Regions from separate parts of the Polaromonas sp. P1_F4 genome, predicted to be linked through region 2. Evidence: riboswitches for the same ligand, from Rfam matches in the RefSeq annotation. Region 2 holds a riboswitch; the other holds the start of a gene.
What was found. A riboswitch is a leader RNA that binds a small molecule or an ion and turns the genes downstream of it on or off. The one in region 2 is predicted to bind glycine.

Region 1: another riboswitch for glycine. It lies ahead of AC1DYQ_RS11745 (D-amino acid dehydrogenase); the one in region 2 lies ahead of gcvT (glycine cleavage system aminomethyltransferase GcvT).

The regions. Positions count from the first base shown of each region.
Region 1 covers NZ_JBFUBP010000005.1:16,446-31,548, forward strand. The annotation lists gene AC1DYQ_RS11725 (response regulator) at 1-641, shown strand, start outside; gene phnD (phosphate/phosphite/phosphonate ABC transporter substrate-binding protein) at 873-1,838, opposite strand; gene AC1DYQ_RS11735 (DinB family protein) at 2,078-2,593, opposite strand; gene AC1DYQ_RS11740 (DUF1737 domain-containing protein) at 2,593-2,799, opposite strand; gene AC1DYQ_RS11745 (D-amino acid dehydrogenase) at 2,893-4,206, opposite strand; glycine riboswitch at 4,318-4,439, opposite strand; gene AC1DYQ_RS11750 (GrpB family protein) at 4,630-5,172, opposite strand; gene AC1DYQ_RS11755 (thioredoxin domain-containing protein) at 5,369-5,851, opposite strand; gene AC1DYQ_RS11760 (alpha/beta fold hydrolase) at 5,848-6,582, opposite strand; gene AC1DYQ_RS11765 (CaiB/BaiF CoA transferase family protein) at 6,613-7,845, opposite strand; gene AC1DYQ_RS11770 (GFA family protein) at 7,967-8,365, shown strand; gene AC1DYQ_RS11775 (hypothetical protein) at 8,553-9,074, shown strand; gene AC1DYQ_RS11780 (DUF1801 domain-containing protein) at 9,127-9,510, shown strand; gene AC1DYQ_RS11785 (hypothetical protein) at 9,525-9,848, shown strand; gene cynS (cyanase) at 9,883-10,326, opposite strand; gene AC1DYQ_RS11795 (ABC transporter ATP-binding protein) at 10,384-11,244, opposite strand; gene ntrB (nitrate ABC transporter permease) at 11,234-12,097, opposite strand; gene AC1DYQ_RS11805 (CmpA/NrtA family ABC transporter substrate-binding protein) at 12,252-13,616, opposite strand; gene AC1DYQ_RS11810 (CBS domain-containing protein) at 13,917-14,336, opposite strand; gene AC1DYQ_RS11815 (response regulator transcription factor) at 14,457-15,103, opposite strand, start outside.
Region 2 covers NZ_JBFUBP010000001.1:247,918-263,020, reverse strand. The annotation lists gene AC1DYQ_RS01300 (undecaprenyl-phosphate glucose phosphotransferase) at 1-333, opposite strand, end outside; gene epsA (XrtB/PEP-CTERM-associated transcriptional regulator EpsA) at 326-1,114, opposite strand; gene AC1DYQ_RS01290 (acyltransferase family protein) at 1,504-2,499, shown strand; gene denD (D-erythronate dehydrogenase) at 2,753-3,778, shown strand; gene AC1DYQ_RS01280 (TRAP transporter substrate-binding protein) at 3,871-4,842, shown strand; gene AC1DYQ_RS01275 (TRAP transporter small permease) at 4,946-5,440, shown strand; gene AC1DYQ_RS01270 (TRAP transporter large permease) at 5,565-6,842, shown strand; gene AC1DYQ_RS01265 (hypothetical protein) at 7,186-7,755, shown strand; glycine riboswitch at 7,791-7,906, shown strand; glycine riboswitch at 7,926-8,029, shown strand; gene gcvT (glycine cleavage system aminomethyltransferase GcvT) at 8,065-9,225, shown strand; gene gcvH (glycine cleavage system protein GcvH) at 9,282-9,647, shown strand; gene gcvP (aminomethyl-transferring glycine dehydrogenase) at 9,703-12,597, shown strand; gene AC1DYQ_RS01245 (sulfite exporter TauE/SafE family protein) at 12,612-13,379, shown strand; gene AC1DYQ_RS01240 (transglutaminase-like domain-containing protein) at 13,409-14,179, opposite strand; gene AC1DYQ_RS01235 (mannitol dehydrogenase family protein) at 14,368-15,103, opposite strand, start outside.

The DNA.
Region 1 (15,103 bases), on a different contig from region 2:
TCATGCTGATGCCCTACGCTGCCATGACGGTCGACTTGAACCTGCCCGACCAGGACGGCATCAGCCTGATCCGTGCACTGCGCCGCGAAGAGGCAACGAAAGACCTGCCGATCGTGGTGGTCTCGGCCAACGCCGAAGAAGGCGAACTCGAATTCAATACCCAGCCGCTGGCGGTTTCAACATGGCTGGAAAAACCCATCGACGAAAACCTGCTGATCCTCAGTTTGCACCGTGCCATCGGCAACATGGCTGAAGGCCGGCCGCGCATTCTGCACGTCGAAGACGACCTCGATATCCAGCGCATTGCCGCGGCCATTGCCCAGGACTTTGCCACCTTTGAATTTGCCGCCACGCTGCGCGAGGCACGCGACCAGCTGGCGCGCCGCCGTTACGACCTGGTGCTGCTTGACCTGACACTGAAAGACGGCTCGGGCTGGGGGCTGCTGGACACCATTGAAGCGCTGGACATCGTGCCGCCAGTGGTCGTGTTTTCTGCGCACGATGTGGAGTCAAAGCAAAGCCAGCGCGCCGAAGCTGTGCTGGTCAAGGCACACACCTCCAACGAAGAACTGATTCGAACCCTGCAGCGGGTGCTCGATGAAAGCCTCTGGGGAACGGTTCACCCACCTCTGAGTGCCTAGCTCACCCCCGTCCAGGCTCACTGCGTGTAGCCTGTTCCCCCCTTCCAGGGGGCGGCGCCTGCGGTCTGGCAAAGCCAGTCCCGCGGCCCCTGCTGGTGAAATACCTCCATCACTGGCGTACTCACAGAATCTTCAGGCCAGCTCGAGCCGTGGAACCGGCTTTGCCGGGCCACAGGCGGGCGGCCCCCTCGGGGGGCAGCGACCCACACGAAGTGGGGGAGCGTGGGGGCTCTACTTCTTTTGACTGGCGCGATAGACCTGCATCACCGTCGCGAAGTCGCGATCAAAGTTGATGGGCAGGAAAGTGTCGTTGCCGGGCAGCTGCTTTTTCAGTGTGGGCGAGAAGTTGTAGCTGAACGAGCATTTCTTCACGCGTGCCTGCAGTTCGGGCGAAACGTCCTTGCTCATGGTCCAGGTCTCCGTCATGAAGGGCGGGCTTTCCCAGATCGTGCGGATGCTGGAGCCTTTGACGTCGCCCTTGACGACCATGCGCTGGTACAAGTCGCTGGCCACGGCCGCAGCCGGGAAGAAGCCGTGCATCACACCCGTGACGGAGCGCTCATGCCCGTTGGAGAACACCACTTCGTAATCCTTTTCAGGCGTCAGGCCCAGCGCAGGGAACAGCGCGCGCGGCGCCAGGTTACCCGAGTTGGAAGTCGGCGTGGTGTGCGCGATCTTCTTGCCGATCAGGTCTTTCGGTTCCTTGTACGGGCTGTCGATGCGGGTGATCAGAATCAGCTTGTAGGAGTTGCGCAGGCCCGTGGCCTTGTTGCCTGGCACGCCATATGGTGCGGGCTGGCCGGCGGTGACCAACTGCGCCGCCAGGCCGGGGTTGACCTGTGCCAGCTGGACCTTGCCGGTCGAGATGCCTTCAATCAGCTCTTTTTCACCGAGGATGTCGATGTTGCTGGTCTTGTCCATCGATTCGCCTTGCGCGTTTTGCAGGTCGATGTTTCCGCAGCGTGACAGGTGGCTGAAGTAGTCGCCCCACAAGGCCATGGTTTCGCTCTTGCCGTAGGTTTTGGGCATGGCCACGACCATTTTTTCGCGAGGGCCGGAATATTTTTCGGGCGCGGGGGCAGCCGCCGCGGCTTTCGCCTTGCGTGCAGGCTTCGCCTCGTCGGTCTGGGCTGTTGCTGAACCCAGGGCGCAAGCGGCGCTGGCCAGTATTGCTGCATGGCGTAAATAAAACTTCATGTGATCACTCCTCCAGTTGTCTATGAAACGATACGCAGGAGTGCTGTTTTGTGTGCCTCTGGCCGCACAAACAGCACCCCCAACACAATTAGTGTGCATGAAGGTGTATCAAAACCAACTTTTTGTTACATTCCAATGAGTACCTTCGTGACATAAATGGCGGTATCTCCTCCGGAGGGTGTTGTTTTTCCATTGAAAAAATGCGCTGTGAGGCCGAGAAGGCCTGGGCGGCGGCCGGTTCAGGCGATGAGGGATGCGTCGATTTTCCCGAGCAGCCATTGCAGGCCGGCCAGGTGCTGTTGGTCGTGGCTGCACAGGTAGTGCACCAGGCTGCGCAGTGTGAGCGCGCCGTAGCCCTCGAATTGCGCCGTGCGGTCCAGTTGCTGTGGCGCAAGGCCCGACAGCGTTTCCAGGGTTTGGGTACGTGCCTGCCTGAACTCCGCAAGGACCTTCCGCACATCAGCCGTGGCGTAGCTGCGTTCTTTCTCCAGCACGTAGCCGTCCAGTGATTCCAGCACGGGCCTGGTTTCTGACAAGGTGCGCTGAAACCGCACGTGGTACCCGTCGATCTCGATATCCCTGACGTGGCAGACCTGCGCAATGGCGGTGAAGTGTTCGCTGGGAATGCCTTCCCACGACGGTGGCGTCCAATTCCGGTGGCTTTCAGGAACAGCCTCAAAAAACCGTTCCAGCTGGCGCGGAAAATCCGCCATGGCCTGAAGCGTTGCAGGGTTCAGGGGCTGGTCGACGTGCATCAGCCTGCCTTCCGCAGCGAAGGCCACAGCACCGCCTGCGCCACGATCACGTTCTCGCCATTGAAGGTCGCCGCCGGCGAGCCGTAAAGCTCGTAACCCATGGCAAGCACTTCACTCACCCGACGGCAAAAGCTCGCGTCATCCGGGCCGGTAAGGAGCCTGTAGGTGGGAAGACCGTCGGGGGGCGTGGTGGCGGGTGATGTCATGGCGGCAAGCAGCTGATGAACGGAGGGCGATATTACCGTTTCCGCCCACCTGCTGCAGGACGCCGTGCTGCAGACCCCCTTTTCAGGCCTTGCTCAGGCCTTCACCATCCCCGGCAAGGCCATCACACGCCCCGGCGCCGGCATCCCGGTAAAGGCAAAGTCGACCTCCGGCACGCGACCGCTCACGATGTCGGCAATCGCCGCGCCCGAGCCGCACGCATGCGTCCAGCCCAGCGTGCCATGGCCGGTGTTCAGGAAGACGTTGGAAGCTTTGCTCTTGCCGATGTAAGGCACGTTGCTCGGCGTGGCCGGGCGCAAGCCCGTCCAGAACTGCGCGCCTTCGCCATCCGTCATCTCGGGAAAGAGCTGCTTCACGCGGCGCACGATGGCATTGCAGCGCACCAGGTTCAGCTCGGTGTTGTAGCCATTGAGCTCTGCCGTGCCAGCAATGCGCAGGCGGTTGCCAAAACGTGAAAACACCAGCTTGTACTCGTCGTCCGTCAGGCTCACCTGGTAAGAAGCGGCTTCGTTGATGACGGGCAAGGTGACCGAATAACCCTTGGCCGGGTAGATGCGCAGGCTTTGCCCCAGCACCCTGGCCCACTGCGCGCTGAAAGCGCCCAGGCACATCACATACGCATCGGCTTTCAGCATTTCGACCCGGCCCCCGGCCTCGCCGCTGCCCATGGCCACCTGCACGCCGTTCAGTTGTCCTTGCGCAGCGTCCAGGCCCAGCACGGTCGTGTTGTACAAAAATTTCACACCGGCTTGTTCGCAGCGCGCAGCCAGCGCGGCGGTAAACGCGTGCGCGTCACCTGATTCATCGCTGGGGGTCATGCTGCCGCCGACGATGCTGCCGCGGCATTGCGCCAGTGCGGGTTCAATCGCCGCGCACTCATCGGCGGTTTTCATGTCCAGCTCGCAGCCGTGCTCGCGCATGATGCGCGCGGGCTCCTGCGCGGCGTCGTACTCGGCCTGGCTGGTGTAGAAGTGCAGGATGCCTTTGGTCTGCGCGTTGTACAGCAGGCCCAGTTCGGCACGCAGCTTTTGCAGCGCGCCGCGGCTGTACATGCCCAGGTTCACGATCTGCTTGATGTTTTGTGCCGTGCGCGCGGGCGTGCAGTTGCGCAAGAACTCCAGCCCCCACAGCCACTGGTTCACATCGGCGCGCAGCCTGAAAAGCAGCGGCGCATCTTCACGAGCCAGCCACTGCAGCACTTTCAGCGGCGCACCCGGGTTGGCCCAAGGCTCTGCGTGGCTTACCGATATTTGCCCGCCGTTGGCAAAGCTGGTTTCCATCGCGGCCGCGCCGCGCCGTTCGACCACCGTGACTTCGTGCCCCCGCTGCGACAAATACCAGGCCGTGGTGATACCCGTGACACCCGCACCCAAAACCATGACTTTCATGGCAGTTCCTTTTCATTCAAGCAGAACATTGCAGTAGCGCAAGCGCCGTGCCAGGGGTTGCTGTTGAATCGGAAGAATCGTGGCAACCGCCAAGCCATCACATGCTTGCGGCCGCTTCCACTGTCCTTGTTACCTGAGAGATTCAGCCGCTGCTTTTATGTCGATGACAAGCTTCGGCTTTGCTCCTTCGGTGCGCTGCACCTTGCGTGCGGCGTCTCTCCAGACGGCTGTGTGTTCCGGGCAGTACGGGACCTGAGCGATTATGGAAGTTTGCGCCTTCGGTGGCTGCCTTGGGGGGCAGCGCTCTCCTGCTTGAACGGGTTTGAATTTACCACCGAAGCCTGTTTTTCCAAGCGTGAATAGGGCGTTCAGTACAGGTCTAGCGGGTTGATTCAGGCGCTTAATAGTAGGAAGCAGGGCGGCTCAGCCTTCGCTCGCCGCCTTCACAAACGCGGCTTTGGCATCGGTATAGGCCTCGCGGTCACCCGGGTGCCTGGCCGCCAGTTCCGCCTTGAGCGCGGCATAGCGCGCCGCCAGCGCCGGGTCCGAACGCAGGGCGTCGCGAAAACGCAGGCGCTGCGCCCACACCTCACCGCCGTGAACCACCAGGTGCAGATGATGGGTGCGCCGCCCTTCTGCCCAGCGCATCAGCCATTTACGGTCAGTCAACGAGGCGTTGAATTCAGCGGAGGTCGTGTAACCGTTGGCGCACAGCGGCGCCAGAAGCGCTTCAGCCGCCGCGATTGATTCCACACCGGCCAGCATGTCAATCACCGGTTTGGCCGCCAGGTCGGGCACGGCCGTGCTGCCGATGTGCTGGATGTCGATCAGGCGGGCCGGCAGCTGGGGGGAGAGCGCACGCAGGCGGTCCCGCTCAGCCACAAACTGCAGGGGCCAGGCCGGGTCGTAGGCCTGCAAGACCACTTCCTCGTGGATAGCGGCAAGCAGCGATTCCTGGTCAGTCATGCGGGGCGTGGCTGGTGGGTTGTTGTACAGGGGCGAAAAACGCTGCGCGGCACGCCAGAATCGTTTGTGAGGCCACTTTTAGGGCATTTTGAGCATGAAAAAGGCCTTCAGCCCAATAAAGACGGGCGCGAGCAGCTACTAAAACAATAGCAACCAGAAATCCCCACGGCTGCGAATGGGGCGATCTGCATTTCATTTACCTGAGCGCCAGCACAGCTTTGCGCGCCTGTGCCAGCCGCTCTTCCAGGTAAGCGCCATAAAAGTCGGTAGACGCCAGGCCAACCAGCCGTTCCGCCAGCTCCTGCCCGGCCGGGCCCAGAAACAGCACGGTGGGCGTGAAGCCCGCTTTCCATGCAGCAACCTGGGCTGCGGCTGTCGTCCACTTGCCGTCGAAGCCAGCCAGCGGCGTGACGCGGTCGCTGATGTTGAGCTGCCAGGCCTGCAGGCTGCCGTCACGCTGCGCTGGCAGCAGGTAGTTGCGCCGCACCAGTTCGCAAAAGGGGCAGCCGGGCAGGCTGATCAGCAGCACAAGGGGTTCATTTTTCTGGATGGCAAACCCCGCCGCCACGGGCAAGGACGCGGGCACAGGCAAGGCCGTGTCTTTGGCCAGCGCAAGCCCGGGCAAGGCCAGGCCGCCTACCAAAGCGGCGGTGAACTGGCGGCGGCCCACCGGGCTCATTCAGCGCTTTCCAGCAAAATCTTCGTCAGCGCAGCCGGTTCGGTGATCATGGGGTCATGGCCGGTCTTGATCTCCACCACGCGCGAATTCGGCAGCCATGCACCGTCCCAGAATTTCGGGTCTTTCACGCGCAGGCGGCTGGGTTCGATGGTGGCCAGCGCCGGCTGCGTGCAGCTGACGAAAGTGCGCGGCACGGCCGCCACGCGTTTCACGTCAAAGTCCAGCGGCGCCTGGTAGGTGTTGCCGGGGTGCGGCGTCTGCCGGCGCTTGACCCATTCACGGTCGGCATCGTGCAGGCCGAACACCTCCGGGTCGGGCGCCGGAAAGCTGAAGCTGGGTGAAGCTTGCGCCGCCGCCATGCGCTGCTGCTGCGTGGCGCTGGCCTGCGTGCTGCTCCAGCTCTCGCCGGGCTTGGGCACCACCGCATCCACATACACCAGGTGCTTGATGCGGTCGGGCATGCGGTCAGTGACGGCCGTGCCGATCATGCCGGCATAGGAATGCACCGCGAGCGTCACCTCGTGCAGCTCTTCCGCTTCGATCAGGTTGATCACGTCGTTGATGTGCGTGTCCAGGTTGATCGTGGGTGAGAGCAAATGGGCGCGTTCGCCCAGGCCGGTCAGCGTCGGCGTGAAGACTTTGTGGTGGTCCAGCTGCAGCGCCTGCGCCACCCGCCGCCAGCACCAGCCGCCATGCCACGCGCCGTGCACCAGAACAAAATTGTGTTTCATCGCGTCACCTTTTTGTTGAAGCTTGCTGTATCAAATGGTCTTGCCACTCTTCAGTTCAGACAACTGGGCGGCTGAATAGTTCAGCACCTCGCGCAGCACTTCGTCCGTGTGCTGGCCCAGCAGCGGCGGCGGCAGGTCGGTGCGCACCGGCGTCGCACTCATACGGATCGGGCTGGAGACCAGCTTCAAATCATCCTTCACCGGGTGCTTCCACTCCGTCACCATCTTGCGCGCCTCGATCTGCGGGTCGGCAAACACCTCAGCCAGGCTGTTGATCGCACCGCACGGCACCTTCGCCGCCTCCAGCGCACCCAGCCAGTCGGCTTTGCTGCGCGTTTTCATCACCGCTTCCAGGATCGGCACCAACTGGCCACGGTTGAGCACGCGGTTGCGGTTGGTGGCAAAAAGCGGGTTGGTCGCCAGCTCCGGAATGTTGGCCACCGCGCAGAACTTCGCATACTGCGAGTCATTGCCCACCGCGAGGATCAAATGGTCCTTGCTGCCGTCAGCCGCGGGCGCTACTTCAAACACCTGGTAAGGCACGATGTTCTGGTGCGCATTGCCCGCCCGGCCAGGCGCCTTGCCGCTCACCAGGTAGTTGGCGCCCAGATTGGCCAGCATCGCCACTTGGGTATCCAGCAGCGCCATATCCACCTGCTGGCCTTCACCGGTTTTCTCGGCATGGCGCAACGCGGCCAGTATCGCCACCGTCGCATACATGCCCGTCATCAGGTCGGCCACCGCCACACCCACCTTCTGCGGCCCGCCGCCCAGGTCGTCGCGCTCACCGGTCACACTCATCAGCCCGCCCATGCCCTGAATTGCGTAGTCATACCCCGCACGGTCCGCATAAGGCCCGTTCTGCCCAAAGCCCGTGACCGAGCAATACACGAGGCGCGGGTTGATGGCTTTCAACGAGGCGTAATCAAGCCCATAGCGTGCCATGTCGCCTACTTTGAAGTTCTCCACAAACACATCGCAATGCGCAGCCAGCTCCCGCATCAGTGCCTGGCCCGCAGGCTGCGCAATGTCGCAGGTCACGGAACGCTTGTTGCGGTTCGTGCCCAGGTAGTAGGCAGCTTCAGTGTCCGCCCCCCGCGCGTCCTTCAAAAACGGCGGCCCCCAGGTCCGCGTGTCATCGCCCGTACCGGGCCGCTCAATCTTGATGACGTCAGCGCCCAGGTCAGCCAGTGTCTGGGTACACCAGGGGCCCGCGAGCACGCGGGAGAGGTCGAGGATGCGGATGCCGTCTAAAGAGTTCATGAGGGCATTTTGCCTTTAGCTCTTGGCGCTATCGGCCCCCATTCACTCACGCTCCTCTTGATGTTGTGCCTGTATGTTTGTACAGTATCGTCCTGACGTAAACAATAAGGGAGAAAGAAAGATGATCAAAGGAAGCTGCTGCTGCGGCGCCATTCAGTTTGAGTTGTCAGAGGTTCCGAGCATGATGGGCACGTGTCATTGCTCCCGCTGCAGGAAAGTAGGTGCGAGCACTTTTGTTTTTGTCAAAAAGAACGCTTTTCACTGGATTCGAGGCCGCGAGTTGGTATCCCGTTATGAGCCGGAACCGCCGTTCAAGTACGCGAGGTGCTTCTGCCAGAAGTGCGGTACGGCGCTCGGTGAAGTGGAATCGCAGCAGGACTCCTTTCCGGTTGCGGCCAACAGCCTGGATGACGACCCCGAGGTCCGCAACATGTTTCACGAGTTTGTTGCCAATAAACCGGCGTGGTATGAGATTTGTGATGCCGCCAAACAGTTTCAGGAGCATCCGGTCAAGGCCTGAGCGAGTTGCATGGGTACAAAATAAACAGTGGCTCGATAACTTTGAAGCTCGAGCGATCTAGTGCATTTTGGCCGGTTAATGTAGGCTGTCGCTTCGCTAGAATTTCAGAAATCCAAGCCGGGTTATTTCGCACTGGCCGATGTTGGCTGGCGGTGCTGCGAGATCCATCAAAAAGTCAGACCTCGTCATGCGTGAAATGCCGCCGTTCTATCCACTTCATCGCTCGATCCGGCGTTTCTGGAATCCCGTCGAGAGCCGTTACTGGACATATGAGCGCCCATCTGTCATTGAAGCGACGTGCGATCAGTGTGAAGCGCCTTACCTGTTCAATCCCGACCCTGTTCCCGCCTACCCATACAACCCTGAGAGCGGCGGTTATACAGTTCTTAAAGGTGAAATCTGCGGCTCAATAGTTGGTCGCGGCGCATGTGGGAAGTGCGGAAAGATTGCAACGTCTCTCACTTGGCCAGAGGCCGCTCACATCCAAATCAAAGTTGCGGAAGGCATTCTTTGGTCCTGGAACACCGAGCAACTTGTAGTGATTCGAGCGCATGTTGCCGGCAACAAGGTCCTGTTGCGAAGAATGCTCATGAATGACTGGCGCCTATCAAGAATAATCGGGCGAATTCCCACGTTCGCCACGCTTAAACGCAATCGCTTCAAAATTCTCAACTCAATTGATCGGTATCTCAGAAAGCGATTTGCCTGAATCGGATCAACACGACAGTCGAGAAGATCGCCACAAGCAGGGAACACTTTTCATGATGAAGAAGACCACCCCGGCCACGAGCCCTGATGCATACGTCGCGGCCTTGTCCGGCTGGCATCGTGCGACGGTTGAGCAACTACGGGCAGCTGTCCTGGGTGGCGCCGCTTTGGAAGAAGTCATCAAGTGGGGTCATCTGGTCTATCTGTCGAACGGGCCGGCGCTGCTGATCCGAGCAGAAGAAAACCGCGCGTTGTTCGGTTTCTGGCGTGGGCAGCGCCTTCGCGAGATGGACCCGCTGCTCAAACCCGGCGGCAAGTACGAAATGGCGACGAGAGAGTTTCACGAGGGTGATGAGGTCAACGCGGCCTTGTCGCGACGTCTCGTCAGAGAGGCGGTGCGACTCAACAAGACGTTTGGCGATCCTACGAAGCTTTAACAGCGAACCATCCCGTGAAATCTTTGAAACCCTTGTCTCCAAGAGTCTTTGCGATCCTCGTTCTGGTGATCGTCGGGTGCATCTATGTTGCGCTGCTCAAACCCGTCGCCTGGCTGGTGGATGCAGGTTACTTGCGACCCGGACGCGGGCGCGGGTTGCAGGCCATACCGCTCTATTTCATCCCTTACTTCGTCATTCAGCTGGCCACGGGTTTGACCTTTGATCAGATTTGTGACGGGTGGCAACGCCTTTCAAGTCTTCTCAAGGTTGTTGCGGCAGTGGTCCTGGCTTGCACCGTTGCCGCCGTTGTCTTTGTTTATCTGACTTTTCTGGCGTAAGCGCGACTTAAACGACGAGCCACACGCCGTCGGCTCAATAAGTCTTGTACGGCAAGAACTTCCCCGACAACACCACATTCACCCGATCCCCTTTGGGGTCAGGCTGCCGCACGATGTCCATGCTGAAGTCGATGGCGCTCATGATGCCGTCGCCGAATTCTTCGTGGATCAGTTCCTTGATCGTGGTGCCGTAGACGCTGACGATTTCATACCAGCGGTAGATCAGCGGGTCGGTGGGCACGGGCGTTGGCAGTGAGCCTTTGTAGGGCACGACTTGCAGCCATTTTTGTTCTTCAGCCGTCAGGCCAAAAATCTTGCCGATGACTTTGGCCTGTTTGGCGTCAAAGGTCATTTGGCCCAGGCAGCCGGCGGTGACCCACTCTTTGCTGAGGCCGACTTTTTTGGCGACGGATTCCCAGGTGATACCTTTGCTGACTTTGACGGTGATGATTTTTTCGGTGATGTCGTTGCGGTTCATGGTTTCTTTGCTCCTGTGTTTGAGATGGTTTGGGTGAAGTGAAAGTGAAACGGGCGGTCAATGCGCCTTGGCGCGGGTGACCAGGAAATCGACGATGTGGTTGCGTAGCTCGTAGTAGCCGGGCAGGTGGTGGAGGCCGGCGCGCGTGCGTTCTCGTGGCAATGGGTTGATGACTTCTTCGGCGATGCGGCCTGGTGCGTAGACGCCTTCGTTGTCGGTGCCATTGCTCATCAAGAGGATGCGGTCGGCCAGCAGGATGGCTTCGTCCACATCGTGGGTGATCATGAAGACGGTTTGCTGGGTCTCGCGCACGATGGCCATCAGCTCGTCCTGGATGGTGCCGCGTGTGAGTGCGTCCAGCGCGCCAAAGGGTTCGTCCAGCAGCAACATCTTGGGCTGGATGGCAAAGGCGCGGGCAATGCCTACGCGTTGCTTCATGCCGCCTGAGAGTTGCGACGGCTTTTTGTCGATGGCGGCTGAAAGGCCGACCATGGCGACGAACTTTTCCACATGCGCATTGACTTGTGTCGAAGTCCAATCGGCCCAGCGTGACACCACCGCAAACGCGATGTTCTTGCGCACGGTGAGCCAGGGCATGAGTGCATGGCTCTGGAACACCACGCCGCGCTCCAGGCTGGGGCCGCCGATCTCGCGGTTTTCCATGAAGATGTGGCCGGCGGTGGCGCCGTCGAGTCCGGCCAGCACATTGAGGATGGTGGTCTTCCCGCAGCCCGAGTGGCCGATGATGCAGACGAACTCGCCCTTGCTGATGCTGAAAGACACATCGGCAAACACCGGCCGGGCGGGCAGGGTGGTGCTGAAGTCTTTGCTGAGCCCTTCGATCTTGAGAAATCCCTGCATGTGTTCTTTCGTTTGGGGGCGTGCTGTGTGAGTGCGTGTGGCCGTGTCACTCCACATAGGTCACCGCCTTCTGCAGCTGAGCGAAGGCCAGGTCCAGCAGCATGCCGACGATGCCGATGACCAGGATGGCGAAGATCACGTTGGTGAGTGAGAGGTTGTTCCACTCGTTCCAGACGAAGTAGCCGATGCCGGTGCCGCCTACCAGCATCTCGGCCGCCACAATCACCAGCCAGGCAATGCCCATGGAGATGCGCATGCCGGTCAGGATGGTGGGTGCCGCCGCCGGCAGGATCACCTGGAAGGCCTTGCGCAGGGGACTCACTTCCAGCGTGCTGGCCACGTTGAGCCATTCACGTTTGACTGAAGCCACGCCGAAGGCGGTGTTGATCAGCATGGGCCAGACCGAGCAGATGAAGATCACAAAAATGCCCGAGATGGATGAATCCTTGATGGTGTAGAGCGCCAGCGGCATCCACGCCAGCGGCGAAATCGGTTTAAGCACCTGGATGAAAGGGTCAAATGCCCGGCGCAGCAGCGGCGACATGCCGATCACAAAACCCAGCGGCACGGCGATTGCGCACGCCAGCAAGAAGCCCAGGCCTACACGCGCCAGCGAATGGCCGAGCTGGATCAGGATGCCCTTGTCGTTGGGGCCGTTGTCATACAGCGGGTCGGACACCTGCTTCCAGATGGCTGTGCCCATCTGGCCCAGCGTGGGGAAGCCGGTGGTCTTGGTGTTGCCCGGGTCCTTGCCCATCATCTTCTGGTACTCGATCTGTTCGGCGCTCAGGCCCGCCGTGCTGGCTGCCGGCGTACCGGATGCGGGCAGCGTGGCCACGTACCAGATGCCCAGAAAGGCGAAAAAGATAAGCAGCGAGACGAGTCCCGCCTTCAAATTTAAAGATTTCATGGCGAGACAAGAGGTGAGCGGGCTTGGGTCGCCAAGGAAAACCAAGCCGGGGCCGCGGAACCGGCTTTGCCCGGCCGCAGGCGCAGCGGCCCCTTTTGTGATGAAAGGGGCAGGGAAAGGCCGCAGGCAACACGAAGTGAGTGACCGTGGGGGCTCATAATTTGTTGATGGCGAAGCTCTTCACGTAATCGTCAGGCTTGGCCGGATCAAACTCCTTGCCCATGACCTTGAACTTCTTGTAAGCGCCTTCAGGCGGCTTGAAGCCGGCCAGCGCCATCTGCTTCTTGGCGTCGGTCAGCATGAAGACCTTTTCGGCGATCTGTTTGTAGTTAACCTCACCCTTCACATAACCCCAGCGCTTCATCTGCGTGAGCATCCACACCGCCATGCTCTGCCACGGCACCGGGTCGAAGTTGGCGCGGTCCGGCACGTTGCGGATATTGCCCAGGCCGTCGGCGAATTTTCCGGTCAACACCTGCTGCAGCACGGCCTCGGGCTGATTGAGGTATTGCGTAGGCGCGATCACCTTGGCGATCAGGTCGCGGTCTTTGGGCTGGCTGGCCATGAAGGAGGCACCCAGCACCGCGCGGTACAGCGCGGCAAAGGTGTTGGGGTTCTTCTGGATGAACTCGTCGCTGACGCCAAAGGCGCAGCAGGGGTGGCCGTCCCAGATTTCCTTGGAGAGGATGTGGATGAAACCGACCTCGTCGTACACCGCGCGCTGATTGAAAGGATCGGGGCCGAGGAAGCCGTCGATATTGCCGGCGCGCAGGTTGGCCACCATCTCGGGCGGCGGCACCACCCGCAGCTGCACGTCGGTGTCGGGGTTCAGGCCGTTCTCGGCCAGGTAGTAGCGCAGCAAAAAGTTGTGCATGCTGTACTCGAACGGAATCGCGAACTTGAAGCCTTTCCAGTTCTTCGGGTCGCGATTCGCCTTGTGCTTCACATGCAGCGTGATGGCCTGGCCATTGGTGTTCTGGATGCTGGCCACATTCATGTTGACCTGGTTGGAACCGAGGCCCATGGTCATTGCCAGCGGCATGGGTGACAGGAAGTGGGAGGCGTCATGCTCCCTGTTGATCATCTTGTCGCGTATCAGCGCCCAGCCGGCGGTCTTGTTGAGCTGGACGTTCAGGCCTTCTTTTTTGTAAAAGCCCAGCGGGTCGGCCATGATGAGCGGGCTGGCGCAGGTGATGGCGATAAAGCCGATCTTCAGATCCTTCTTTTCCAGGGGCACGCGGTCTTGCGCCATGGCCTCCAGCGCGCCGAGCGGTAGCACCGAGGCAATAGCAGCGCGCGCCGTGTTGGCGCCCACCGCGCGCAGGAAGTTGCGGCGCACGCTGTCAACCGGGAACAGCGCCTTCACCAGGCTGGCTTCCATGAAGCTGTGCGAGAGCGCTTGCGGGCTGGCGGCAGACGCATTGGCGGCATGGTGATCGGCCGCGCTGTGGTCCCTGCCGCAGCTGCATTTGAGCATCAGGGGCTGGTCGGCGTCGTAGGGAGAAAAGAGGTCAGACATGGCGCACACCTTTCTTTGGAAGATGCGGCTGTCTTGCAAGCGGCGGGCCAATTTTGGCCAATTGGGGCGAAAGCGCGGCAGGTGCCGCATTTCGCTGTGGATGCCATGACAGTGTGTAGGGCACTCACTACAAAAACCGGCGCAGCGGAGTCGGCATGCTGCCTTTTTGTGCGCCGGCGCAGGCGTTTAATGGTTTTTTTGAACCTTCAGCAGCTTCGCGCCTGCGCACAGCGGCGCGGCGTTGCCGTCACCGCACCAAATCCGCGCAGGGCACCGCCCGGTACCCTGCGGTGGGGGCGATCACGCCGGTGAGGAGATTTCGCCCAGCGACTGGCCAACGTCTTCTTCGTCCTGCCCCTTGACCGCGATGTCGCCAATCGAAATGATGCCGACCAGGCCATCCGAGGCATCAAGCACCGGCAGGCGGCGTATCTGGCTGGTAGCCATCTCGGCGAGCACCGTGTCCAGGTCGTCGCTTTCGCGGGCGGTGCGCACGTCTTTGCTCATCACCTTGCTCAGCGGCGTGTCACCGTCCAGGCCCTGCGCCACGGCGCGCACGACGATGTCGCGGTCGGTCACGACGCCCAGCAGTTTGTCGCCCTCGCACACGGGGATCACGCCCACGTCGAGTTCGTCCATCGCTTTCGCGGCCGAAGCCACTGTGTCAGTGGAGGCCAGGGTTCGCACATTGCGGGTCATCACGTCGGTGACGGTTGTCATTGAAATACTCCTTGGGTTGAGCCGGCGGCGCCGTCTGCAACCAGCATGCAGCGCTGGTGGGTGCTTTTTAATCAGCGGGCACCCAAGCGGCCGTAGGACAAGGCCGCGCCAATTGCGCCGTCAGGAGCTGGCAGATGTTTTTGCGTGGCGTTCGGCGTACAGCGCCAGTTCCACGTCATTTTTGGCGCCGGTTTTTTCAAGAATGCGCAGCCGGTAGGTGCTGACGGTGTTGGACGCCAGGCCCAGTTGCGTGCCGATCTCGCCGACGGACTTGCCGGCCGTGAGCAGGCGGAAGACCTGGTGTTCGCGGTGCGACAGGGCTTCAGCGCCGCTGCGCCCGCCGTTGCCACCGACTGCGCTGGCCAGCGCTTCGGCCGTGGCGGCTGAAACGTACATGCCACCAGCCGCCACCTTGCGCACCGCGGCAATCATGTCGTCGGGATTCGCGCTTTTGTTGAGGTAACCGGCCGCACCCAGCTTGATGCAGCGCACCGCGTATTGCTTTTCGGGGTAGGTGCTGAGCATCAGCACCGGCAGGCGCGGCCAGCTTTTTTTCAGGGCCTGCAGCACATCCAGGCCGTCGCGGTCGGGCAGGGCGATGTCCAGCAGCACCGCGCTCAGGCCTTTGTCGCCGCCCAAAGCGTCGACCCGCCGCAGGATGTCGGGGCCGGTTTCCGCTTCGGCCACCACTTCGATGTCGGACGCGTCGGCCAGCACCTGCTTCAGGCCCTCGCGCACGATGCGGTGGTCGTCGCCGATCAGGATTT
Region 2 (15,103 bases):
GAAATATTCGGTGGCAAAACCTGTCAGCAGCAACAAGCCGGCAATCCATATCCAGTGAAATGCAATCTTCGAGAACACCTTCCACACGGGCAAACGCAATTGGGAGGTACCGGGAAACGTCAGCGAAAACACGATGACCGACAAAATCAAATATGCAGGACGCACCGACCCCTCAAAGTACAAAGCCAGTCCCCAGAGCGAGAACACCAGAACCAGAGGGTCCAGCGCGGCCTCCACTGCGGTGAAAAGATGACTTCGACCCAACCCCATGGAGCGGGGTTCGCGCCGGTTAAGCCATGCCGAGGCTGAATTGAGCGGGTTGACGTCATCCATGCAAGCTCACCCGCGTAATCCTGGAGACAGCCTGGGCCCGGTTAAATACGTTGAGCTTCTGGAATATGCGCTGCATGTGATTCTTCACCGTGTAGCCACTGATGTTGAGGATGGTTCCGATCTCGGCATTGGTTTTGCCCATGGCGACCCAGGCCATGATTTGCGTTTCACGTTCGCTCAGACCGGACGCGTCGTCGGCTCCGTTGCGCACCGTAACGACAGCTTGCGGGTGCTGCTGTGGCAACAGCGCCATCTGCCGCAGCGCGTTATCAATGGCAGGCATCAGCATCCTCATGGCCTTCAGCCCAGACTCCCTGGGAATCTCATCTGCACGGAAAAACGCATACAGGCAGTCCTGGCGCGCCCTTTCGTCATGCATTGCGTGAACGAGCACCGAACGCATGTCCGCCAGGGTATGGGTGAACGAACCCGGCAGGCTCGCATTGCCCAGCAAATATTCGAACTGGCTGAAGTTGAGGAGGCAGGGTTGCCCGCCGGCCGCCACCCAGTGGTCATGAAGCCGGCCAAGCAAAAAGGGCACGCCGTCGGTACCGTCAGCATAGGAACGCACGCCAGGCAGTTCGGAAAGAATGTCGTGCTGGATAACACCTTCCTGAAAGTCGCCCCAGCCCACCATCAGGATGTCATGTGGAAGGAAATATTGGACGTCACCGCGCAACCATTCGAGCAAGTCGGCGTGCCGGGTGATGGCCGTAGCCTGCGTTATCAGCGCCGTATAGTGCGCAGGATCTTCGCTAAAAAGCGGAGCGTGAGATTTCATGCCTTGATATCACTTCCTGTGTTTTGTTCTGCCCCCTGCCTGCGTGTGCAGGCGTGGCAGAAGGGGCCCACTGAGAATCGTCTAGCTTGGTATAAGTCGCAATACCAAAGACGGCACAGTTGATGTAGGAACAAGACGACTCAGTGTAGGGTGGCAGGCATGCAATTGAGATGTCAGACCCGCGCGTATTGGTTGCAACTACGTAACAGCTGTGCGCTTGATGGCAGTTGCTTCGCAAAACGATACGGCTTGCAACAGTTTGCTTTCTTTTGGCGCACGGCCGTGGCTGCTATTGACTACGCTGCGCACATAATTTGTGCACGCAGTTGCGGTGAGCAAGACAGCAAAGAAGCAAGAAGAGGAACGCAAGGCCGATGACAGGTAAGAAAATGAAGCGCAGCATGGAAGTGGATACGGTAAGAGGCATCGCCTGCATCTTGCTGGTTCTGTTTCATGTAGTAGGGGATACGCCCTCAGTGGGCCTGAAGGTTCCGGAGGGGCACTGGCTGCAGATGTTCAATGAAGGGTTGGCCTATATCCGCATGCCGCTCTTTTCTTTTATCTCAGGCTATGTGTATGCATTTCGCCCCTATGAAGGCAATGCTGCTGAGTTCATTAAAGGCAAGGTCCGGCGGCTGCTGCTTCCCCTGATTACGGTGGGAACTATTTTTGCCGTCGTGCAGGCCTTCACGCCAGGCGCCAACTCATCGGTCAGTCAGTGGTGGCTGCTGCACATTGAACCCGTGGGGCACTTCTGGTTTCTTGAAGCGCTTTTTATTGTCTTCCTGGTCGTTCTGTTGCTAGAACACTTCAACGCGCTTTCTACTGCGGCCGGATTTGCGGTGGCCTGGGCACTCAGCGCGGTGCTGTTTGACTACTTCAGCCCACCCAACTATTTCGCAGCCCGCGGCGCCGTTTACCTTTTGCCTTTTTTCCTGGCCGGGCTTGCCTGCAAACGATTTGACATCGGGACGCCAAAGGCCCGGCTTGTGGCAGCGGCAGTATTTATTTGCGCCGCTACCGGGGCCATGCTTTTTCCGCAATTTTCCGAGCAGGGAAGTTCTGTCGCCGCACTGGCGCTCGGCGTCTCAAGCGCCTTTCTTCTTTTGCGGAGTGGCTGGAGTTTCGCGCCCCTGGCCTACATTGGATCCTTCTCATTTGCAATTTACCTGCTGCATGTTTTTTTTACGGCTGCGAGCCGTATCGCCTTCAGGAAGCTGGGTATCACGGACACGTATGTCCTGATGACACTGGGACTCGCCGCCGGAATTGCCGGCCCCGTCGCATCCGCGCTGCTCATCAGCCGGCACGCAGGCCTGAACCTGTGGCTCCTGGGAACTGTGCCTGGTAAACCGAAAACCAACCCAAAGACAGTAGTGGCCTGACATATCGGGCGCGGGCCAAGGCCTATTCCTTTCTGGCGCCAGCTCATCTTTGACGGCAGCACATCAGCACCCTGTCACGCCTCTTGCAACCCAGCCGATCTGCCTGCTGACCGGAAAGGCTTGTTCAACGCACGCCTGGCTGGCGGCCCTTCGTTCGAACTAAACTGCCTGACGCACCAAAAGCAAACCGGCAAACGGATCGGTGCGGGCATGCGGGCGGACAACCCGCAAAAGACAGAGAGACAACATATCCATGAATATCGTCATTACCGGCGGCGCCGGATTTCTCGGGGCCAGGTTGGCTCAACAGCTTTTGGATATCGGCCAACTGACCCTCGCGGGGAGCACGCCGCAAACCATCCAGAAATTGACACTGGTTGACAGGGTCGCGCCGCCGGCAACGCTTTTAGCGGACAAGCGCGTTCGAGCCGTCATCGGCGATCTGAACCAGCTGCTGGAAAAAAGCGACCCGCAGGTCCTCGTGGTAACGGAAAAGGACGCTCTCGTATTTCATCTGGCGGCGGCAGTCAGCGGTGAATGCGAAGCGGACTTCGACCTTGGCATGCGCAGCAATGTCGACGCTACGCGTGCACTGCTGCAGGCGTGTCGTGCCCTGAAAACATCGCCCACCGTCGTATTCGCCAGCTCGCTCGCAGTGTTTGGGAATTCACCCGAGCAACCACTCCCGGCGGTCATTGACGACAGAACGCTGCCCACACCGCAGAACAGCTACGGCATCCAGAAATTCATCGGTGAACAACTGGTGGCTGATTACGCGCGCAAGGGTTTCATGCGCGGCCGCAACGTACGCCTGATGACCGTGAGCGTGCGGCCCGGAAAACCCAACGGTGCGGCATCAAGCTTTCTCAGCGGCATGATCCGGGAACCCTTGGCGGGAACGAGGGCGCAGTGCCCTGTCCCTCCCGAAACGGCCGTGGCTCTTGCGTCACCCGGCCGGACGGTTGAGGGATTGATTCGCGCTGCGCAAGCCAGCGACATCGAATGGGGTGCCCGCACAGCCGTCAATCTGCCGGCCCTCAAGACCACGGTCGGCGAAATGGCGCAAGCCCTGGCACGGGTGGCAGGAAAGGACGCGGCGGATTTGATCGACTGGGTGTACGACCCTGTCATCGCAAGAATCGTGGGCAACTGGCCTGCCGATATCGACGCAGCACGCGCGCGGTCGCTGGGCCTGCTGCCTGACAGTGATTTTGAAAGCATCATCGCGGCGTATTTAAGCGAAAACCCGCGCATGACCGCTGATGCATCGCGGCAATAATGCGTGTGCTTATGGTCGAAAAATCCTGATGCAGGACCGGCCCCAGTCGTCCACAGGATTTCCGGTCCGATCACCCAACGGAGACAAACAACATGAAGCTTTCAAAACTGATTATCGGCATGACGCTCGCAGCGGGATTCATGGCGTCTGCAAATGCACAGACCACCATGAAAATCAGCATTTCCACGGCCCAGAATTCGCATCAGGGCATTGCCATCGACACCTTTGCCAAAGAAGTCGAGAAACGAACAGCAGGCCGCTACAAAGTCCAGACCTTCTATAACGGCGCCCTGGGCGGCGAACGCGAATCCATCGAGGCCGTGCAGCTGGGCACCCAGGAGCTGGCCTTCTCCTCCACCGGCCCCGTGCCCAACTTTGTCCCCGAGACCAAGATCCTCGACGTTCCCTTCCTGTTCCGGGACAAGGCGCACGCACGCGCCGTGCTGGACGGCCCCATCGGCCAGAATCTACTGACCAAATTCGATGCCAAGGGCTTTAAGGCGCTGGCCTGGGCCGAGAACGGCTTTCGCCACATGACCAACAGCAAGCGGGACGTGAAAGTTCCGGAGGACCTGAAGGGACTGAAGATGCGTACCATGGAAAATCCGGTGCACATCGCCGCCTACAAAGGCCTGGGCATCATCACCACGCCCATGGCCTTTCCCGAAGTGTTCACGGCGCTGCAGCAAGGCACGGTCGACGGCCAGGAAAATCCCCTGTCTGTGATCATGTCCGCCAAGTTCGACCAGGTGCAAAAGCACCTTTCACTGACCGGTCACGTTTATTCACCCTGTATTTTTGTCATGAACAAGGCAGCTTTCGACAAGCTCAGCGCCGGCGACAGGACGGCATTCATTGACGCTGCCAAGGAAGCGACCAAGGCGAACCGGGCCCGCGTGGACCAGGACGATGCCAACGGTGTAGCCGAGCTGCGCAGCAAGGGCATGACCGTGATCGAAAACGTTGACAAGGCGAAGTTCGTGGCAACCCTGGCGCCGGTCAATGCTGAATTTGAAAAGCAATTCGGCAAAGCCAACATCGACGCGATCAGGAACTACAAGTAAACCGTTCCGCAACTATTTGCTACATTATTTGTAGCTGCTCGCGCCCGCCACCATTGGTCTGCGGGCGTTTTCATTGAAAATCCTCTCACGTATTGGTGCCGCCATGAAACAAGCCTTTCTTCAACTTGAACGGTGGACCACCGGTTTCTCCATGCTGGTGGCCTGCCTGATGCTGGTCATCGCATCGGGGCTCGGCGTGTTCCAGATCCTGACGCGTTTTGTCTTCGAGCAGCCTGCAGAGTGGAGTGAAATCCTGATCCGCCTCAGCCTGATCTGGATGGTCTTTATGGGAATTCCCATGGCTTTCCGCCAGGGCGCCATGGTCAGCGTGGACGTGCTCTATCGCTGGAGCCCACCCCGCATCCGGCGGGTGCTGGACTGGCTGGTCTGCCTCGCCGCCCTGCTCCTCGTCGCAGTCATCGTCTGGTGGGGCTGGGACTATTCCCTTCGCGGGCGTGTGCAGTCCATGGCCGGCCTTGAATCCATTTCCATGTTTTGGGGCTATGTGGCCATGCCTGTCGGCGGCATGTTCTGCGTGATGGGCATCATCGGCAACCTGATCGACCCACAGCGCAATGAACTGGAGACAGCTCAATGAAAACCCAAGATGGATTTCACCCCGTTCAAGCAGGGGCCGCGGAACCGGCTTTGCCGGGCCGCAGGCGCAGCGGCCCCCTCGGGGGGCAGCGCATTACACGAAGTGAAAAGCGTGGGGGCCAAGTATGACCGCGGTAATGATTTCCACCATGGTGTTGTGTTTTGCACTCACCGTATCGGTCGCCGTGTCCATCGGGCTGGCATCCATCTTCGGTATCCAGGCATCCAACGCCAACATGCTGATCTCCGTCAAGGAGATGTTCTCCTCGATCAACAAGTTTCCGCTGGCCGCGATCCCCTTCTTCATCCTGGCCGGCAACCTGATGGAAACCGGCGGCATCTCGCGGCGGCTTGTCGAGTTCGCCAAAAGCATTGTGGGCGGCGTCCAGGGCGGCCTGCCCATGACCTGTGTGTTGACCTGCATGATCTTCGCCGCGGTGTCCGGCTCCTCCGTGGCCACCACCTTCGCGATTGGCGCCATCCTGATCCCGGCGCTCATCAAGCACGGCTACCCCACCGCCTACGCCGCAGCGCTGCAGGCCACCAGCGCCGAGTTGGGCGTGATCATTCCGCCTTCCATCCCCATGATTCTTTACGGCGTAAGCGCCGAGGTTTCGATCGGCGAACTCTTCATTGCCGGCTTCGGCCCGGGGCTGCTGATCGGTGGTGCGTTGATGCTCTTCGTCCACCTGTATTGCCGCTGGAAAGGCTGGGGCAAACAGGACGGCGACGGCCGCCTGAGCTTTGGCAAGGCGACCTGGCAGGCAGGTTGGGCGCTGCTGATGCCGGTGATCATTCTGGGCGGGATTTACGGCGGAATTTTCACGCCGACCGAAGCCTCTGCCGTGGCGGTGTTTTATGCGCTGGTCGTGGGCATCGTGATCTACCGCGAGATCAAGCCGGCCGACCTGTACGTCATTCTGCGCAAATCGGTGCTGTCCAGTGCCGTGATCATGTTCATCATCGCCAATGCCGGGTTGTTCGCCTTCCTGATCACGCGGGCCGGCGTGCCGGACGCCATAGGCCACTGGCTGGAAGCCGTGCTGCAGTCGCCCGCCCTCTTCCTGTTGGGCGTCAACGCGGCGCTGTTCATCATCGGCATGTTCATTGAAACCAGCGCCGCCATCATCGTGCTGGCGCCCATCCTGGCGCCAGTGGCCGTGCATTTCGGCATTGACCCGGTGCACTTCGGGCTGGTGATGGTGGTCAACCTTGCGCTGGGCATGATCACGCCGCCATTCGGTGTGAACCTGTTTGCAGCCTGCACCGTCGCCAGGATATCGCTGGACCGCATCGTGACCCACCTGCTCCCGTTTGTACTGGTGATACTGGCTTGCCTGATGGTGATCACTTACGTACCGCAGCTGTCCCTTGGCCTGCGCGATCTGGTCTACGCCAAATAGCTATTTTTTCGGACGGGGTTTCACGCCCTTGTCATCTACGCAGGCGATGCTTTAGGGCCTGTTAACGCTATTTATGCAAGATGCGTTGCGAGTCAAAAAAGCCATGAGCAAGGCGCAAAACGCAGGCGGGGTGAACCCCGTCAAGGCTTTGCAACGCCGCGCAGGGCCTTTTTGATCGCAACCCGGAGGGAATGGGGTGAGAAAGCCGCCACTCGGCGTTGCTCTCCTAGCCCAGACAGAAGTCTGGGCGTCGTCACGCGCCTTGATTGGCGGCTTTCTCACCCCATTCGCATTTGCATAAATAGCGTTAACAGGCCCTTACTTTCATTTGAGGATGAAATCCATGCAGCTCCATAAAACCGACCGTGCCCGCGCCGAGCTCAAGCCCGGCGTGAGAACGCTAGGCCAGCGCGAGCGCACCCTTCTGCTGATGGCCGACGGCAGCAAGTCTGCCCAGGACTTCCGACCGCTGTTTGAGGGCGACGGCGAAGCCATTGCCCTGCGCCTTTTGCGCGACGGCTTTCTGGAAGCCCATCCCGGCAAGACGTCCGCATCGGCAAAAAACCCTGCGCCTGCACCCGCCCAAACACTCACGCCGGCGCAGTTACAGAACTTTCCCAGCCCCGAAACCACCCAGGCCATTCAGGTCTCTGCCGATCAATTTGAAGGCAAGCGCTCGCTTGCCACAACCCGGATGTTCCTGTTCGACATCTGCGAGCGTATGTTCGCCCGGCGCAACCCGGAGATGGCCGAGCGCTTTCGCGAAGCGCTGCGCAATGCCAAGGACCGCGAGACCATGCTCAGCGCCTCGCGCGAAATGATCGAGGAAATCGAAAAAATCGCGGGCCATGAGCGTGCCGACTCCATCAGCGAGCGGATCGCCATGCTGCTGCCCCAGCATCTGGCCGCCTGATCAAACTGACCGACCGCACAGCCGGTTCCGTTACACTTGCCGGGTCAGGAGAGAGTTTTCCTTAGCGAAAACCGCCGAAGGCGCACGTACACCCAAGGGCACCCCTTGGGCCGCACTGAACGCTCAGGCAAAAGGACTGGCAACCGCCCTGCGGCGCACCACGCGGCAAGGCGTTCCCTACTGGAGAGAGGCCGCCTTTCACGGGCAGCCCACCGAAGGAGCAAGCCTGCATCGCCGGGTGAATCTCTCAGGTAAAGTGGACAGCAGGGGCAACTCATGGTTTTACCTGTTTGCCCCCTGGAGAATGCCTTGTCCGATTCGTCCACCTCTTCTGCCGCCCCCGAAACCCTGCTTAAAACGCCTTTGCACGACCTGCATTTAGAGCTTGGCGCACGCATGGTCCCTTTTGCGGGCTATTCCATGCCGGTGCAATACCCTGCGGGCCTGATGGCCGAGCACCACCACACGCGTCAGGCGGCAGGCCTTTTTGATGTCTCTCACATGGGCCAGCTACGCCTGGTGGGTGCTGATGCTGCAGCCGCCCTTGAATCCCTAATACCCGTCGACGTCATAGACCTGCCCGCCGGCAAGCAGCGCTACGGCCTGCTGCTGAACGACGAGGGCGGCATCATCGACGACCTGATGTTTTTCAACCGTGACTATGCGAACGGCGGCGACCTGTTTGTCATCGTCAATGGCGCGTGCAAGGTGGGTGACATCGCGCACATACAGGCCAAAATCGGCTCGCGCTGCGAAGTCATTCCCATGCCGGAGATGGCGCTCATGGCGCTACAGGGCCCGCAAGCCGTCACTGCCCTGCAGCGGCTGGCCCCGGGTGTCGAGAAACTGGTGTTCATGACCGGCGGACGATTCGACGTGGCCGGCTGCGATTGCTTCATCACCCGCAGCGGCTACACCGGCGAAGACGGCTTTGAAATCTCCGTGCCGGTTTCGCAAGCCGACACACTCGCACGCGAACTGCTCGCGCAACCTGAAGTCAAACCCATCGGCCTGGGCGCGCGCAATTCGCTGCGGCTGGAAGCGGGCCTGTGCCTCTATGGCAACGACATTGACACCACCACCACGCCGGTGGAGGCCAACCTCAACTGGGCCATGCAGAAAATTCGCCGCACTGGCGGTGCACGTGCCGGTGGATTTCCCGGTGCGGAGAAAATCCTGGCACAGCTGGCCGACCCTTCCCTGCTGACACGCAAGCGCGTCGGTTTCATTGCGCTGGAGCGCGTTCCGGTGCGCGACCACACGGAGTTGCAAAGCACCGATGGCGCAGTCATCGGCGAGATCACCAGCGGCCTGTTGGGCCCCACGATCAACCAGCCGGTGGCCATGGGCTATGTCAAACCTGAATTCGCCGCGCTGGGCACACGCGTGAACGCGATGGTGCGCGGCAAGGCCGTACCCATGGAAGTCGCCGCCATGCCTTTTGTTCCCGCCCGCTATTACCGCGGCTAGACCCTGAAGCTGTCACTTCATTTTTTTCACCCCACCACTCAACCCCGGAGAACCTCATGACCGTCAAATACACCGAAGACCACGAATGGGTCAAGATTGAAGGCAACGTTGCCACCGTTGGCATCACCGTGCATGCGCAGGACGCGTTGGGCGACGTGGTGTTTGTGGACCTGCCGGCTGTCGGCACCACTTTCGCCCAGAAAGAAACCGCCGGTGTTGTCGAATCCGTCAAGGCTGCGGCCGACGTGTATATGCCCTTGAGCGGCGAAGTGACCGAAATCAACGAAGCCCTGAAAAACGACCCATCGCTTGCCAACAGCGACCCGATGGGCGCCGGCTGGTTCTTCAAGGTCAAGTTATCTGACCCTTCACAGCTTGACGCGCTGATGGACGAGACCCGTTACACAGCCTTCGCCGCCTGATTTTCTGACCGACTTTTTTTGATTCCTGGCTGCCAAGCCTGACACGGGACCCGACATGTTGATGCAATCCGCCAAGCCCTTGGGCGATCTTGAAAATCCTTCCGAATTCATTGCCCGCCATATCGGCATTGACGACGCCGACGAAGTCCACATGCTCAGCATCGTGGGCTCGGCTTCGCGGCGCGCGTTGGTGGAAGGCATCGTTCCGCGCTCGATTGCACGCAGCACGGCCATGGCCATCCCGGCTCCTGTGACGGAGGCAGCAGCACTCAAGCAGCTCAAGGCCATCGCGGCCAAGAACCAGGTGTTCAAGAACTTCATCGGCCAGGGTTACTACGGCACCTGCACGCCCGGCGTGATCCTGCGCAATATCCTGGAGAACCCCGCCTGGTACACGGCCTACACACCCTACCAGGCCGAGATTTCGCAGGGCCGCATGGAAGCGCTGATCAACTTCCAGACCATGGTCTGCGACCTGACCGGCATGCCGATCGCCAACGCCTCCATGCTCGACGAAGCCACCGCCGCCGCCGAAGCCATGACCCTGGCCAAGCGTAGCGTGAAAAGCAAAAGCAATGTCTTCATCGTCGCAGGCGACTGCCACCCGCAAACAATTGAGGTGATCCAGACCCGCGCCAAGCCCTTGGGCATCGAAGTAAAGGTCAGCACGGCAGCCGTCACGGTGCCGCAACTGATGGCCGAAGGCAATTACTTCGGCGTGCTGGCGCAATACCCCGCCACCACAGGCAGCATCCATGACCTGCGCCCGCTGGCCGGCCAGGCGCATGTCGATGGCGCAGCCCTCTGCGTTGCGGCCGACCTGCTGGCGCTCACGCTGCTGGCCCCGCCCGGTGAATGGGATGCCGACATTGCGCTCGGCAACACCCAGCGCTTCGGCATGCCCATGGGAAACGGCGGGCCGCATGCCGCTTACCTTGCCTGCCGCGACGAATTCAAGCGCTCGCTGCCCGGCCGCCTGGTCGGCGTGACCATCGACAGCCACGGCAACCCGACCTACCGCCTCGCGCTGCAAACCCGCGAGCAACACATCCGCCGCGAGAAAGCCACTTCCAACATTTGCACCGCGCAGGTGTTGCCGGCCGTCATCGCCAGCATGTACGCGGTCTACCACGGCCCGCAAGGCCTCAAGCGCATCGCCGAGCGTGTGGCGGCCTACACGGCCATCTTCGTGCAGGGCCTCAAAGAGCTGGGCTATGAAATCACCAACACGGGCGCCTTCGACTCCGTCACGGTGAAGACAGGTGACGCTACCAATTTGATAGCTGACCGCGCACGTTCGACGGGCGCCAACCTGCGTTTTCGCCTGAATAACCATCTGGGCGTGTCGCTGGACGAAACCACCAGCCGCAAGGACATCGAACTGCTCTGGTCCTTCTTCGCCAAACCCGGCCAGACCGTGCCCGTGGTCAGTGCGTTTGAAAAAGGCATTGAATCGCTGATTCCTTCCGAGCTGCGTCGCACCAGCGCCTTCCTGTCGCACCCGGTGTTCAACACCCACCACTCCGAAACCGGCATGCTGCGCTACATCCGCATGCTCAGCGACAAAGACCTCGCGCTGGACCGCAGCATGATCCCGCTGGGTAGCTGCACCATGAAGCTCAACGCGACCAGCGAGATGATTCCCATCACCTGGCCGGAGTTCGCCAACATCCACCCGTTTGCCCCTGCCGATCAACTGCAAGGCTACGCAGAACTCGACAAGCAGCTGCGCGACTGGCTGTGCCAGGCCACCGGCTACGCGGGCATCAGCCTGCAGCCCAATGCCGGTTCGCAAGGTGAATACGCGGGCCTGCTGGTCATCAAAGCTTTCCACGAGGCCAAAGGCCAGGGCCACCGCAACATCTGCCTGATTCCATCGTCGGCCCACGGCACCAACCCGGCCAGTGCACAGATGGTGGGCATGACCGTCGTCGTCACTGCTTGTGACGCGCAGGGCAATGTCGATATGGCCGACCTCAAGGCCAAGTGCGAACAGCACAGCGCCAACCTCGCCTGCGTGATGATTACCTACCCCAGCACACATGGCGTGTTTGAAACCCAGGTGAAAGAGCTCTGCGCCATGGTGCACAGCCATGGCGGACGCGTTTACGTGGACGGCGCCAACATGAACGCACTGGTGGGCGTGGCCGCGCCAGGCGAGTTCGGTGGCGACGTGAGCCACCTGAACCTGCACAAAACCTTTTGCATCCCGCACGGCGGCGGCGGCCCCGGTGTTGGCCCGGTGTGCGTGGTGGCTGACCTGGTGCCTTACCTGCCCGGCCATGCCACTGCAGGGATTCCCGTCAACGGCGTCGGCGCTGTCTCGGCTGCGCCGCTGGGCAATGCCGCGGTGCTGCCCATCAGCTGGATGTATTGCCGCATGATGGGCCCGGAAGGTCTGACGCAAGCGACCGAAGTCGCCATCCTGAGCGCGAACTACATCAGCTCGCGCCTGAAGGACCACTTCCCGACGCTCTACGCCAGCGAGAACGGCCATGTCGCGCATGAATGCATTCTCGATCTGCGCCCGCTCAAGGAAACCAGCGGCGTCACCGCCGAAGACGTGGCCAAGCGCCTGATGGACTACGGCTTTCACGCGCCCACATTGAGCTTCCCTGTGCCCGGCACCCTGATGGTCGAGCCGACCGAAAGCGAAACCCTGGCCGAGCTGGACCGTTTCATCGACGCGATGATCGCCATCCGCGAAGAGATCCGAAAAATCGAAGCTGGCCAATGGCCGCAAGACAACAACCCGCTCAAGCATGCGCCGCACACCGCGGCCAGCCTGATGGGCGCTGACTGGGACCGCCCCTACTCCCGCGAAATCGGCGCCTTCCCATTGGCCTCGCTCAAGCAGGTCAAATACTGGCCGCCGGTTGGCCGCGTCGACAACGTTTACGGCGACCGCAACCTTTTTTGCAGTTGCGTGCCCGTGAGTGACTACGCCTAGGACCTGTCAACACTGTGTTGGCAGGTACTGACGCTCACATCATCCTCATCGTCGCGGGCGCGGCGGCGGCGGGGTTTGTCCAGGGCCTGTCGGGCTTTGGCTTCAGCCTTGTCGCCATGTCCTTCTGGGCCTGGGCCATAGACCCGAAGCTGGCCGCTGTCATGGCGGTGTTCGGCGGCCTGACCGGCCAGGTCATGGCGGCCTTCACGGTCAGCCGCGTGACTGACTGGAAGCGCCTGCTGCCGTTTCTGGCCGGCGGCCTGCTCGGGCTTCCGCTGGGTTTGCTGTTGTTGCCGCAGCTCGATGTCCAGCTGTTCAAGCTGTTTCTCGGCGCACTGCTGGCGCTATGGTGCCCGGCCATGCTTTTTTCGGGCAAGCTTCCGCGCATTCACCACGGAGGCCGTGTCGCCGACGGTACGGTCGGCGTCGCCGGTGGCTTCATGGGGGCATTGGGCGGTTTCAGTGGCGTGATTCCGACGCTATGGTGCACGCTGCGGGGCTATGAGAAAGCTGCCCAGCGCGCCGTCATCCAGAGCTTCAACCTGGCCGTGCTGACCGTCACCATGGCCAGCTACGGCGCCGCCGGACTGGTCACCCGCGAGACGCTCCCCATGCTGGCCATCGTCGCGCCCGCCGCTCTCATTCCCGCCTGGCTGGGTGGACGGGTGTACACAGGCATCAGTGACCTGGCTTTTCGCAGGCTGGTGCTGAGCCTGCTGACCTGCTCGGGCCTGGCGATGCTGGCGTCCTCCGTGCCGGGCTTGTTACAGCGGATCGGGTAGGCGAAAGCCGATTTTCCAAGCAGCGCGTTTCAATAAAAACGCGAGCCGGCCCGCAACTCACGAATGGCCCGAATCATGGTCGGAGCCAGCGCATTCCATTGCAACGCCCGCAACGATCGGCGGTAACGCAGCCCGTTGGCGCGCAGGGAAGCCGACACCAGTTCCAGGGGATCGCTCACCACGCACAGAAGCCGCGTGAGCATGGGGTCCTGCTCGGTAGGCACACCGCCGAGGAAGGCGTCGTTCTTTCCGTCCCACAGAAGCTGGGCATTGATGTGGATACCCCAGCCGCACTCCCAGCCGTTCGCTTTCAGGCGTTCCAGGGCGGCAGCCACGTATTCGGCATCGAAGATGTAGGTGTCGGTACGCACCCAACGGCCCAGCCAGAACTCCGCCAGCGGCCGCGCCGCCGGCGTGGCCCGGGGAATCAGGCCGCGCAGCATCTCGCCCCGCATCTCCATGTAGCGCACACGAGCCGGGATGCCGGCGGAGCGCATCAGCGCAATCAGCAGCGTCACCTTGTCGTCACCGTCGCCCGCGCGCGCCTCGAGTACGTCGCGGGCGGTCGGGTACTGCAGCTTGATCCGCTTGGTATAAGGCAGTCGCTTGACGAAGCGATAGATAGCCAGTGCCTTGTCCCGGTCGGTGCGGCACAGCTGGACAATCGAGCGAGCCTTCAGGCGCAGCTTGGTGTCGTCCAGGTCCAGCAGGGGCGTTGTGCCAAGCCAGTCCTGCGGCCGGTCGCTGGCTCTTTGATGCAGCCGGCGGGGCGAATCGAATTGTGCGGCAAGTGCCACCATGAAACCACCGACGGAGTGAATGGTTTACGCATCGTAACCCCGGAGGCGCAATTGCGGCGAATTTCCGTTCCACACCCGGGCGCTGACGGACTGGCCCCTTCTTCCTCCGGAGAAGGCAGGCATGAGGGCTCGCGACGTCGGATGTTGCGCCGCAGCATGTCATCAAACGCAGGTGACCAGCCGGCGATTCAGGCACCAGTGCCCAGGGTGCTTCCGGTTTCAGCTAACGCATTGCGCAGCTGGGTCTGTGCGATGGGCACTTGCAGCGCCGCGGCGCGCTCCACCACGAGTGCCAGGCGGCGCAGCTTTTTCTGCGCGTGGTCCTTGGCAATGTCGGCCAGACGGTGTTCCAGAAACGGGTTAAGCAGACGGTCGCGCAATTCCACCAGGTAGGCGCGGGCTTCGGCACCTGTGCCCTCGGCGTCAAATACCGGCAGCACCTCGTCGGCCCACACCGCCTCCAGCGGGGTGCGCAGTGCCGGGGTGTGCATGGCCTGCACCACGGTCATGTCCGCAGCACCGCCCAGCAGCCGCCAGCGTTCGGCCAATATGGTGTGGCCCAGATTCAGCAGCCAGAGCTTGCGTTGCTCGAATGGGGCCAGTGCATCCGTCACCACCATGGCCGGGTGGCTGCAAGGAAGCACCATGCGCGGCTGGTGTTCGATGGCCCACAGCGCGTAGGGCTCGGCCACCGCACCGGCGGGTTCCAGCGGAGACGACACGATGCGGTCCACCAGTGAATTGACCCAAACGCAGTGCTCCCGCACATAGCGAAGGAAGGCCGGCGTAACGCTCCAGCTCTGTGCCAGCGTGGATACCAGGTCGCGCAGTGTGTCACCGTTGCGGCTGACCAGTTCGCAGGGGTACAGCGTCAGGGGAGCCTCCGGCTGCTGCTGCCAGCGGTGGTGCAGAAGCGCCACCAGC